2 regions of the Anaerotignum propionicum DSM 1682 genome follow, and region 1 is predicted to be linked to the other one. Evidence: riboswitches for the same ligand, from Rfam matches in the RefSeq annotation. Region 1 holds a riboswitch; the other holds the start of a gene.
What was found. A riboswitch is a leader RNA that binds a small molecule or an ion and turns the genes downstream of it on or off. The one in region 1 is predicted to bind lysine.
Positions count from the first base shown of each region.

Region 1 (4,544 bases):
TATTGCGGCTCGCCTGAAAAAGGAAGGCGCAACCATTCAATTGGTAGGGGAAGTAAATATGCAGGTGGGCAGCTGGCTCATTAACCATATTAAACGGGAAGATGTAAAGGTTGCAAAGCACATCCTTACCCAGCAGTAATATACATAATTAAAACCTAAAAAACCCGGTTGCATGGCAAAAATACTGCTTGCAAACGGGTTTTTCTTTTATTAATAACCTTCTTTGCTTAAATATCTATTTCCCCTAATCTCAAAAAAAGCAGATGGATACTCCATCTGCTTTTTAAATTTAACTATTTATAGAGCTAACTATGCCCTTTTCTCTTTTGCATCATAAATCCCTTTAAGGATAAAGATAGTAACAATCATACTTACAATGGCAATAGGAAGATTAATCATCCAATTCTGAATCATAGCAGCTAAAATATAATTCACTGCGGAAACAACCGCTACCGTGAAAGCATAGGGAAGCTGTGTAGAAACGTGATTGATATGGTCGCACTGGGCACCCGTGGAAGCCATAATGGTAGTATCAGAAATTGGTGAGCAATGGTCGCCACATACAGCACCAGCCAAGGTAGCCGCTACGGTTATGACCAATATTTCGCTTGTAGGGTCTAAAATAGGCACTACAATAGGCAAAAGAATACCAAAGGTTCCCCATGAGGTACCTGTTGCAAACGCCAAAAAAATCGCAATCAAGAATACAATGACAGGCAATAAAACTTGTAACATGCCTACGTTGTTTGCTAAAATTCCTGCAACAAATTCCTTGGCACCTAACAAGCCCGTAATGCCGCTTAATGTCCATGCAAATGTTAAAATTAAAATCGCAGGAACCATGGCCTTAAAGCCATCAGGCAGGCAAGACATAAATTCGTTAAAAGTAAGTACACGACGGGGAATATAAATTAAAAATGTAATAAGCAACGCCCCTGCAGAACCTAAAAGCAAGCCAACGGAGGCATCACATCCCGCAAATGCATTTACAAAAGTTTCTCCATCAAAAAATCCGCCGGTATAAATCATACCAACAACGCAGGAGATGATCAAAACAACAACTGGCAATACTAAATCGATTACTTTACCTTTGCCCGTTACCTCTCCATCTGAACAATCTGCATAGGGTCTCTCTGGCGTGGTATAAATATCGTCATTTAACTGGGCATTTCGCTCATGCAGACGCATAGGCCCAAAGTCGAAGTTTAAAACAGTCAATATTATCATTGTCACAATGGTAAGCAATGCATAGAAATTGTATGGAATTGCACGCATAAATAAATCCAACCCATTTACTCCACTCACAACACCTGCAACTGCCGCCGCCCAAGAGGAAATGGGTGCAATGATACAAACAGGCGCTGCCGTTGCATCAATAATATATGCCAGCTTTGCACGGGAAATTTTGTGCGTATCTGTTACGGGACGCATAACACTACCTACGGTTAAGCAGTTAAAATAATCATCAACGAAGATTAAAACGCCCAGCATAAAGGTGGATAATAAAGCACCCTTTCTGGTTTTAATTTTATTTCGTGCCCATTCACCGTATGCCGCAGAACCTCCTGCCTTGTTCATCAAGGACACCATAATGCCAAGGATAACCAAGAAAATGATAATACCCACGTTCCAGCTATCCGAAAGCTTTGAGAGCAAACCGCCATCTGTTTCATTCGTAAGAATTGTCAAATACGCCTGTTTCAAATTGAAGTTACTGTAAAACAGACCGCCGACAACAATACCTACAAACAAAGAGGAGTAAACCTCCTTTGTAATCAATGCCAAAATAATAGCTACCAATGGTGGCACTAAGGACCAAAATGTTGCATACATATGACTAATTTCCCCTGCCTCCGCCTCCCCGGCAAAAACAGTGAACGTCATTGCCATGATCAAAAGCATAAAAACAATGAGCTTGTTGAGCATGGGCTTTTTCTTTGTGTTGTACATAACCCTTCCCCTTTCCGGAATCATAAATAAATGTATTATACCCTTCGCTATGGAAACTTACTTAAGACTTGAACTTTTCAGGCAATACCCTCTTACCATCTCCGCCTGCTTTGTTTTTTCTTCTGAAAGAAATACCCCTTTATTTTCTGGAAACAAAAGTATTTCAAATTCCTTGATGCATGTCCATCCCGTAATAAATCCATATGAATCCTGCATTTCAGAACAAAAAAACAAGCCATGCGGCGCATGGCTTCAGAAGGATCCTATATTGGGATATTCCGAGTTTCCGATAGCGCTCCACATAAGTGACAGTACATTACATATTTTGCAATGCACCAGCCAAGCTCCCCTAAGGCAGAAAACCTGACTTCGGCAATGATCCCTTTCTCCCTTCTTGTAGCCTTAACGTTTTTGAAGGGATACTGATGAGCACTGCACCTCTATCTTATATAATTGTTCCGTCGGCAAAAACCGACTTTCTTTCATAAATACCATACCCCCCAGCTAAAGTCAAGCCTTTTCCACGAAAAACACCCCTTCTGGAAGTTTTTTCGTATATAAAATGTCTTTTTCTCATGGACTATTCCCTTAAAACCGAAAAAATGGTATAGTATGGTATAGAAATAGGATAAAAAGCAAAACTGTATTCTATAGAGAACAAAGGAGGTAATTTCTTATGGCAACACCACATATTTCAGCAGAAAAAGGGGAGTTTGCAAAAACCGTTTTGATGCCCGGTGATCCCTTACGCGCAAAATTTATCGCCGAAACATTTTTGCAGGACGCCGTTTTAGTCAATAATGTTAGAGGTATTCAAGGCTACACAGGAACATATAAGGGTACAAAGGTCTCCGTTATGGCCAGCGGCATGGGTATGCCCTCCATGGGAATTTACAGCTATGAGCTGTTTTCCTTCTATGACGTGGAAAATATCATCCGTATCGGCTCTGCAGGGGCTTTCAATGATAAACTTCAACTGCGAGATATTGTAGCCGGCATGGGCGCAAGCACCACCTCTAATTTTGGTGCACAGTATGAAATTGCAGGAACCCTCTGTAATCTGGCAGACTATGAGCTGTTGACAGCAGCAGTGGATTCCGCTAAGGAATTGGGTCAAGACCTGAAAGTAGGCAATATTTTGTCCTCCGATACTTTCTATGATGACCGTCCAAACAACATGGAAAATTGGACAAAAATGGGTATTCTTTGCGTAGAAATGGAGGCTGCAGCTTTATATATGAACGCAGCTAGATTGGGCAAAAGAGCATTGGCCCTTTTAACCATTTCGGATAAGCCCCTTACAGGGGAAGAAACCACCGCTGAGGAGAGACAGAACACCTTCACCCAGATGATGGAGATTGCTTTAGAAGCAGCAATTAAAATGGACAAAAAATAATCGTAATATTACTTGGGGGTATCGAAGCTTTCGGTACCCCTGCTTATTCTTTTTACCCCACACTACAGGAGGATTTTATATGGAATTACCCATTGTCACCCTTAAAAAGGGTGAAGGCCGCATGTTAAAGGCAGGCGGGCTTTGGATTTATGATAACGAAATTGCGCAAACCGATGAGGGTATTGTCAACGGTCAGTTGGTATCCATCTTGGATTTTGACGGCTACCCTTTGGGCACAGGCTTTTACAACAATCACTCTAAGATAACAATTCGGATGATGACACGAGATAAAAATACCGTAATTGATGAGGATTTTCTTCGTCGCCGTGTGGAAGCCGCTTGGGCTTACCGCAAAAAAACCGTAGACACCTCCTCCTGTCGTCTTATTTTCGGCGAGGCAGATTTTTTACCAGGTCTAATTGTTGATAAATTCTCTGATGTGTTGGTGGTACAATCTCTGGCCTTAGGCATCGACAAAATGAAGACTGATATTCTGAACTTTTTGGTTGAAACATTAGAAAAGGACGGCGTATCCATTCGTGGTATTTTCGAAAGAAGCGATGCAAAGGTTCGTCAACAGGAAGGCATGGAACGGGTAAAAGGTTTCCTAAGCCAGCCCTTTGATACAAAAGTAGAAATCATTGAGAACGGTGTAAAATACATGGTTGATGTAGAAGATGGACAAAAAACAGGCTTTTTTCTCGACCAAAAATATAATCGTGCCGCCATTCACAAGCTTTGCCAAGGCGCCGACGTTTTAGACTGCTTCACCCATACAGGTTCCTTTGCCCTAAACGCAGGCATTGCAGGAGCAAAAAGGGTTTTGGGCATTGATGCCTCTCAGCTTGCCGTAGACCAAGCTACAGAAAACGCCAAGTTGAACGGCTTGGAAAACGTGGTTCATTTTCAATGCGAAGATGTTTTTGAACTGCTTCCTCGTTTAGAAAAAGAAGGTCAGAAATTTGACGTCATTATTCTTGACCCTCCCGCTTTTACAAAATCCAGAAACTCCATCAAAAATGCAATCAAGGGCTACCGTGAGATTAATTTACGGGCAATGAAATTGGTAAAAGACGGCGGATTTTTAGCCACCTGCTCCTGCTCACATTTCATGACCCCCGAATTATTCACACAAACCATAGGACAAGCCGCAAAAAATGTGCATAAACGCTTGCGACAAGTGGAGTATCGTACCCAA
Region 1 is NZ_CP014223.1:188,569-193,112, reverse strand. It holds gene CPRO_RS00850 (bacteriohemerythrin) at 1-139, shown strand, start outside; gene CPRO_RS00845 (Na+/H+ antiporter NhaC family protein) at 310-1,950, opposite strand; lysine riboswitch at 2,233-2,401, opposite strand; gene CPRO_RS15880 (hypothetical protein) at 2,396-2,527, opposite strand; gene deoD (purine-nucleoside phosphorylase) at 2,627-3,346, shown strand; gene CPRO_RS00835 (class I SAM-dependent rRNA methyltransferase) at 3,426-4,544, shown strand, end outside.

Region 2 (4,544 bases), 540 kb from region 1:
GAGCATAGTAATAAGTTAAGTCCTCAGCAATTTCTCCTGAGACCAATTGAATGCGCCCTGCATAAGGCTCTTTTAATCCAATGTCTTTTATTACACTCATATACCCTTGGCCAATTGCTGCACTTACATCCAGCTTCCCGGGATATTTAGAAGGAACCTCTATATTAGGATGAAAAACATAGCCTTTTACTCTGCATTGACTATCTGAGGTTACAACTGCTCCTTTAAGTGGCCCTAAGCCTCTGATCTGAAGGGTAACCAAATCCTTTTCCCCTTTTAACATACTTCCCATCATTGCTGCTGCTGTCATCATTCTGCCCAGAGCTGCCGAGGCCACAGGTGAGGTATGGTGCACTTGCCTTGCATGCTGAACCATTTCTCCTGTAGTTGCCGCAAAGGCACGTATACTGCCGCCTCCTGCTGTTGCTCTAACAATATAATCACCCATTAAATTTTTCCTCCTTTAGCTGCGCCACAAAAAAATAGCGTTGGCTATCTCCTTTTGCTCGCTCAAAACTATATCCATCATACACATTTAAAAGTACAAAGCCATTTTCTTCAAGACAGCTCTCTACTTCCTCTATGCTGAAAGCCTTTTCATAATGGTACTCTTCAATACGCTCATAGGTATCCTTATTTTTCTGCTTCTTAAAAAAGCTCACATAATATTCATTGATTCCTTCCTCTTCATCAAAGGAATTCTCCCAAAAATAAGCGGCATCCTCTGTCATAGCTGCGTAGGTCTTGTCCCCCAAAGCCTCTTTAAACTTATACTCCGTATTCATATCAAAAAGAAACAACCCCTGGGGGTTCAAGTGTTTATTAATGGCAGAAAAGGCAGCTGAAAGCTCACCCTCCTCTGTTAAATAATTCAAAGAATCACAAAGGCTTAAAACGCAATCTACCTGATATGGTAACTCCAGTTCCACCATATCCTGACAAAAAAAAGGTATGGAAACCCCTTCAGAAATTGCTTTTCTTTGTGCCTCAGCCAGCATTTCCTGGGAAATATCCACCCCTATAATGGTGCATCCCGTCTTTGCCAAAGGAATCGTGATGTTCCCCGTTCCACAGCCTAAATCAATCACATTTTCTGGATTTTTACCAAGCTTCTTCCATGATTCAATAATATATTTCACCCAAGCAGGATAATCAATTTCTTCCATAAATACATCATATAAAGAGGCAAAGCCCTCATAAGCTTCCATTCTCGTTTCTCCCATACCATTATCATTCAAAATCCAACAATTTATATATTATAGCTTTTCCTCTGATGTATTGCAAGAATTTTTCCCTTTAGCCGCAGCATCTCTTTTCTTCTTTCCCATAATGCCACCTATACGACCACTTTCTCTGGCGGTAAGCCCTTTCCAGCCCACCTTCTCCACCTTTTCCATGAGCCCCAGTTCTTCTGCTATTTCATACTTCATGGCAATGTCTCGTTTTTGTTCTTCTGTCAATTCTTTCTTCTGTCCCATTTTATAAAACTCCCTTCTTTTTTTCAGTATTGCCCATTTTTTATTTTTTTTACAACCTATGTCCCTGTGAAAAAAAATATTGTCCATGAACGAAAATCATTTGACAGATTCCCTTTCTGATGGTAGACTATGGATTAAGTAAATAGTTCTAAAAGTAGAGGTGCGTTTTTCATGAGTACACGGGCGAATATCATAAGGGATAAAGGCCGTCCGCCGAAAGGGGTAAACGCCGAAGAGAGAAGATGCCTTATCTTTTTTTCTCTGGTTGTCCGGTTAATAGCCGTCCAACTGTCATTGGTATCACCAGTGGAGCGCTACGAAACTTTCTTTTTTGCATTATCATTTTTTTGTTGTATGCAAAATTTAAAAGTCGGCGCTTGCCGGCTCTTTTTGTTTTTCCGGCAAAACTTGACTTTAGAACAAATACCGCAAAAGCGAAGAATTTGGGCATAACACTTTAAAATAGTGATACTGATCAAAAGGCACTCCAATCAACCTTCATATTCCATTGCATACTGCTTTATTGCAATTGCATGGAAAATACATACCTTATCTCTAGAAGAATAAGAATTTTTGCTAACATGATTGGATGATTTGTCAAAGCTATTAGGTATTCTATTTGAAAGTTTTCGTTTCTTCGCACATACTCACATATTTTACATTATTATAATAAAGAAAGAAGGAAGTTTGAAATGAAAAAAATTAATCTAGCAGTTGTTGGCGCGACAGGAATGGTCGGTCGAACATTTTTAAAAGTTTTGGAGGAAAGACAGCTTCCCATTGAAAATTTCTATGTTATGGCCTCCAGCCGTTCCGCAGGAAAAACAATAACTTTCAATGGAAAAGATTATATTGTTGAGGAGTTAACGGAAAATTCCTTTGATAAACCCATTGACATTGCGCTGTTTTCCGCAGGTGGCAGTACCAGCGAAAAATTTGCACCCATTGCTGCGGCTCATGGTTGTATTGTAATTGATAACAGCTCTCAGTGGCGAATGGATCCGGAAGTTCCTCTTATTGTACCTGAGGTGAATGCTGAGGATATCTCTTGGCACAAAAATATAATTGCAAATCCAAACTGTTCTACCATTCAAGCAGTGGTTGCATTAAAGCCCTTAGATGAAAAATATAAAATTAAGCGTGTTGTATACTCAACCTATCAGGCAGTTAGCGGTGCAGGGCTTGCAGGTTGGATGGATCTTGAAAATGGCATAAAGGGAGAAGCACCACAGAAATTCCCCCATCCTATTGCAAACAACTGCTTACCCCATATTGATGTATTCTTAGATAATGGATATACAAAAGAAGAAATGAAAATGGTAAACGAAACCAGAAAAATGCTTCATAATGACAACCTGAAAGTAACAGCTACAACAGTACGTGTACCAGTTTTCAATTCACACAGCGAATCTATAAATGTAGAATTGGAAAATCCTTTCGATTTAGCTGAACTGATTGAAACATTAAAAAATGCTCCCGGCATCGTTATGATGAATGATTCTATGAATAATGAATATCCTTTAGCACAAAGTGCAACGGGACATGATGAAGTTTTTATCGGTCGTGTTCGTCGTGACGACAGTGTAGAAAACGGAGTAAACCTCTGGGTGGTTGCAGATAATATCCGCAAGGGTGCGGCTACAAATGCAGTTCAAATTGCAGAGGAAATTATTAAAAACATGAACGCTTAACTAATATCCTATTTAAAATTTTGGAGGTGCTTGCATTATGTCAATTTTTACAGGCGCAGGTGTTGCTTTGGTTACGCCTACATTTCCCGACGGTACTGTTAATTTCGAAAAAATGAAAGAATTAATTGAGTTCCAGCTTGCCAACGACACCGATGCCTTGATTATTTGCGGAACAACAGGTGAAGCATCCACTCTTTCCGATGAAGTACAAATTGAATGCGTACGCTACGCAGTTGAGGTTGTAAAAGGCAGAGTCCCTGTTATTGCAGGTGCAGGCAGTAACGACACAGCACACTGCATCGAATTGGCAAAAGGTTGCGAAACTGCAGGGGCTGATGCGGTTTTATTGGTAACCCCTTATTACAATAAGGCTACCCAGAAAGGTCTGATTCTCCATTATACTGCTGTTGCGGAAAGTTTATCTATCCCCATCATTCTGTATAATGTTCCCGGGCGTACAGGTTGCAATATCACTCCTAAAACAGTGTTAGAACTGTCCAAGGTAAAAAATATTGTGGCAGTAAAAGAAGCAAGCGGCAACCTGTCTCAAGTAGCTGAAATTGCAGCTCTTGTTGGTCCTGACTTTGATATTTACAGCGGTAATGATGATCAAATCCTCCCTATCCTCTCTTTAGGCGGTAAAGGTGTCATTTCTGTTTTGTCTAACATTGCTCCAAAAGAAACCCATGATATGGTTGTTAAATTCTTCGAGGGTGATCTAAAGGGTTCCATCGCATTGCAATTGGGTGCAATCGAGCTGATTTCTGCCCTGTTCTGTGAGGTAAATCCTATTCCTGTAAAAACAGCATTGGATTTAATGGGTTACGAGGTAGGCCCTTGCCGTATGCCTCTTTGTGCTATGGAAGACAAAAATCTGGAAACATTAAAAAAAGCAATGAAAAACTACGGTTTGATTTCATAATGACGTTTGCGGCAAAGATATCTCTTTGCCGCATTTTAACAGATTTCCTTGTGCATAAGATGCTGACAAGACGTAGGTTTGGAAATTGTTATATTACAATGGACGCTGACATTAGTCAGTGAAAAAGACAAGCTTTAGAATGATTCATTTCCTTAATAAAAGGATATCATTCAAAAAGCAGGATAAGGTTTGATTTTAAAGGAGTGTACTATATGATTAATATTATCATGCATGGCTGTGGTGGTAAAATGGGACAGGTTGTGGCAGAAATCGTAGCAAATGATGCCAACTGCCAAATTGTTGCAGGTATTGACCCCAGAGTGCCTGAGGCTGATTTTCCTGTTTTCCCAACGCCTGCTGACTGTAATATTGAAGCCGACGTAATCATTGACTTTTCTACAGCAGTGGCTGTACCAGCACTACTGGAGTTTGCAAAAGCAAAAAAAATACCTG
Region 2 is NZ_CP014223.1:732,204-736,747, reverse strand. It holds gene hslO (Hsp33 family molecular chaperone HslO) at 1-448, opposite strand, end outside; gene CPRO_RS03525 (class I SAM-dependent DNA methyltransferase) at 441-1,208, opposite strand; gene CPRO_RS03520 (alpha/beta-type small acid-soluble spore protein) at 1,257-1,478, opposite strand; lysine riboswitch at 1,626-1,803, shown strand; gene CPRO_RS03510 (aspartate-semialdehyde dehydrogenase) at 2,171-3,169, shown strand; gene dapA (4-hydroxy-tetrahydrodipicolinate synthase) at 3,207-4,091, shown strand; gene dapB (4-hydroxy-tetrahydrodipicolinate reductase) at 4,304-4,544, shown strand, end outside.
Region 2: linked by a shared signal. The riboswitch ahead of CPRO_RS03510 (aspartate-semialdehyde dehydrogenase) and the one ahead of CPRO_RS00845 (Na+/H+ antiporter NhaC family protein) in region 1 are both predicted to bind lysine.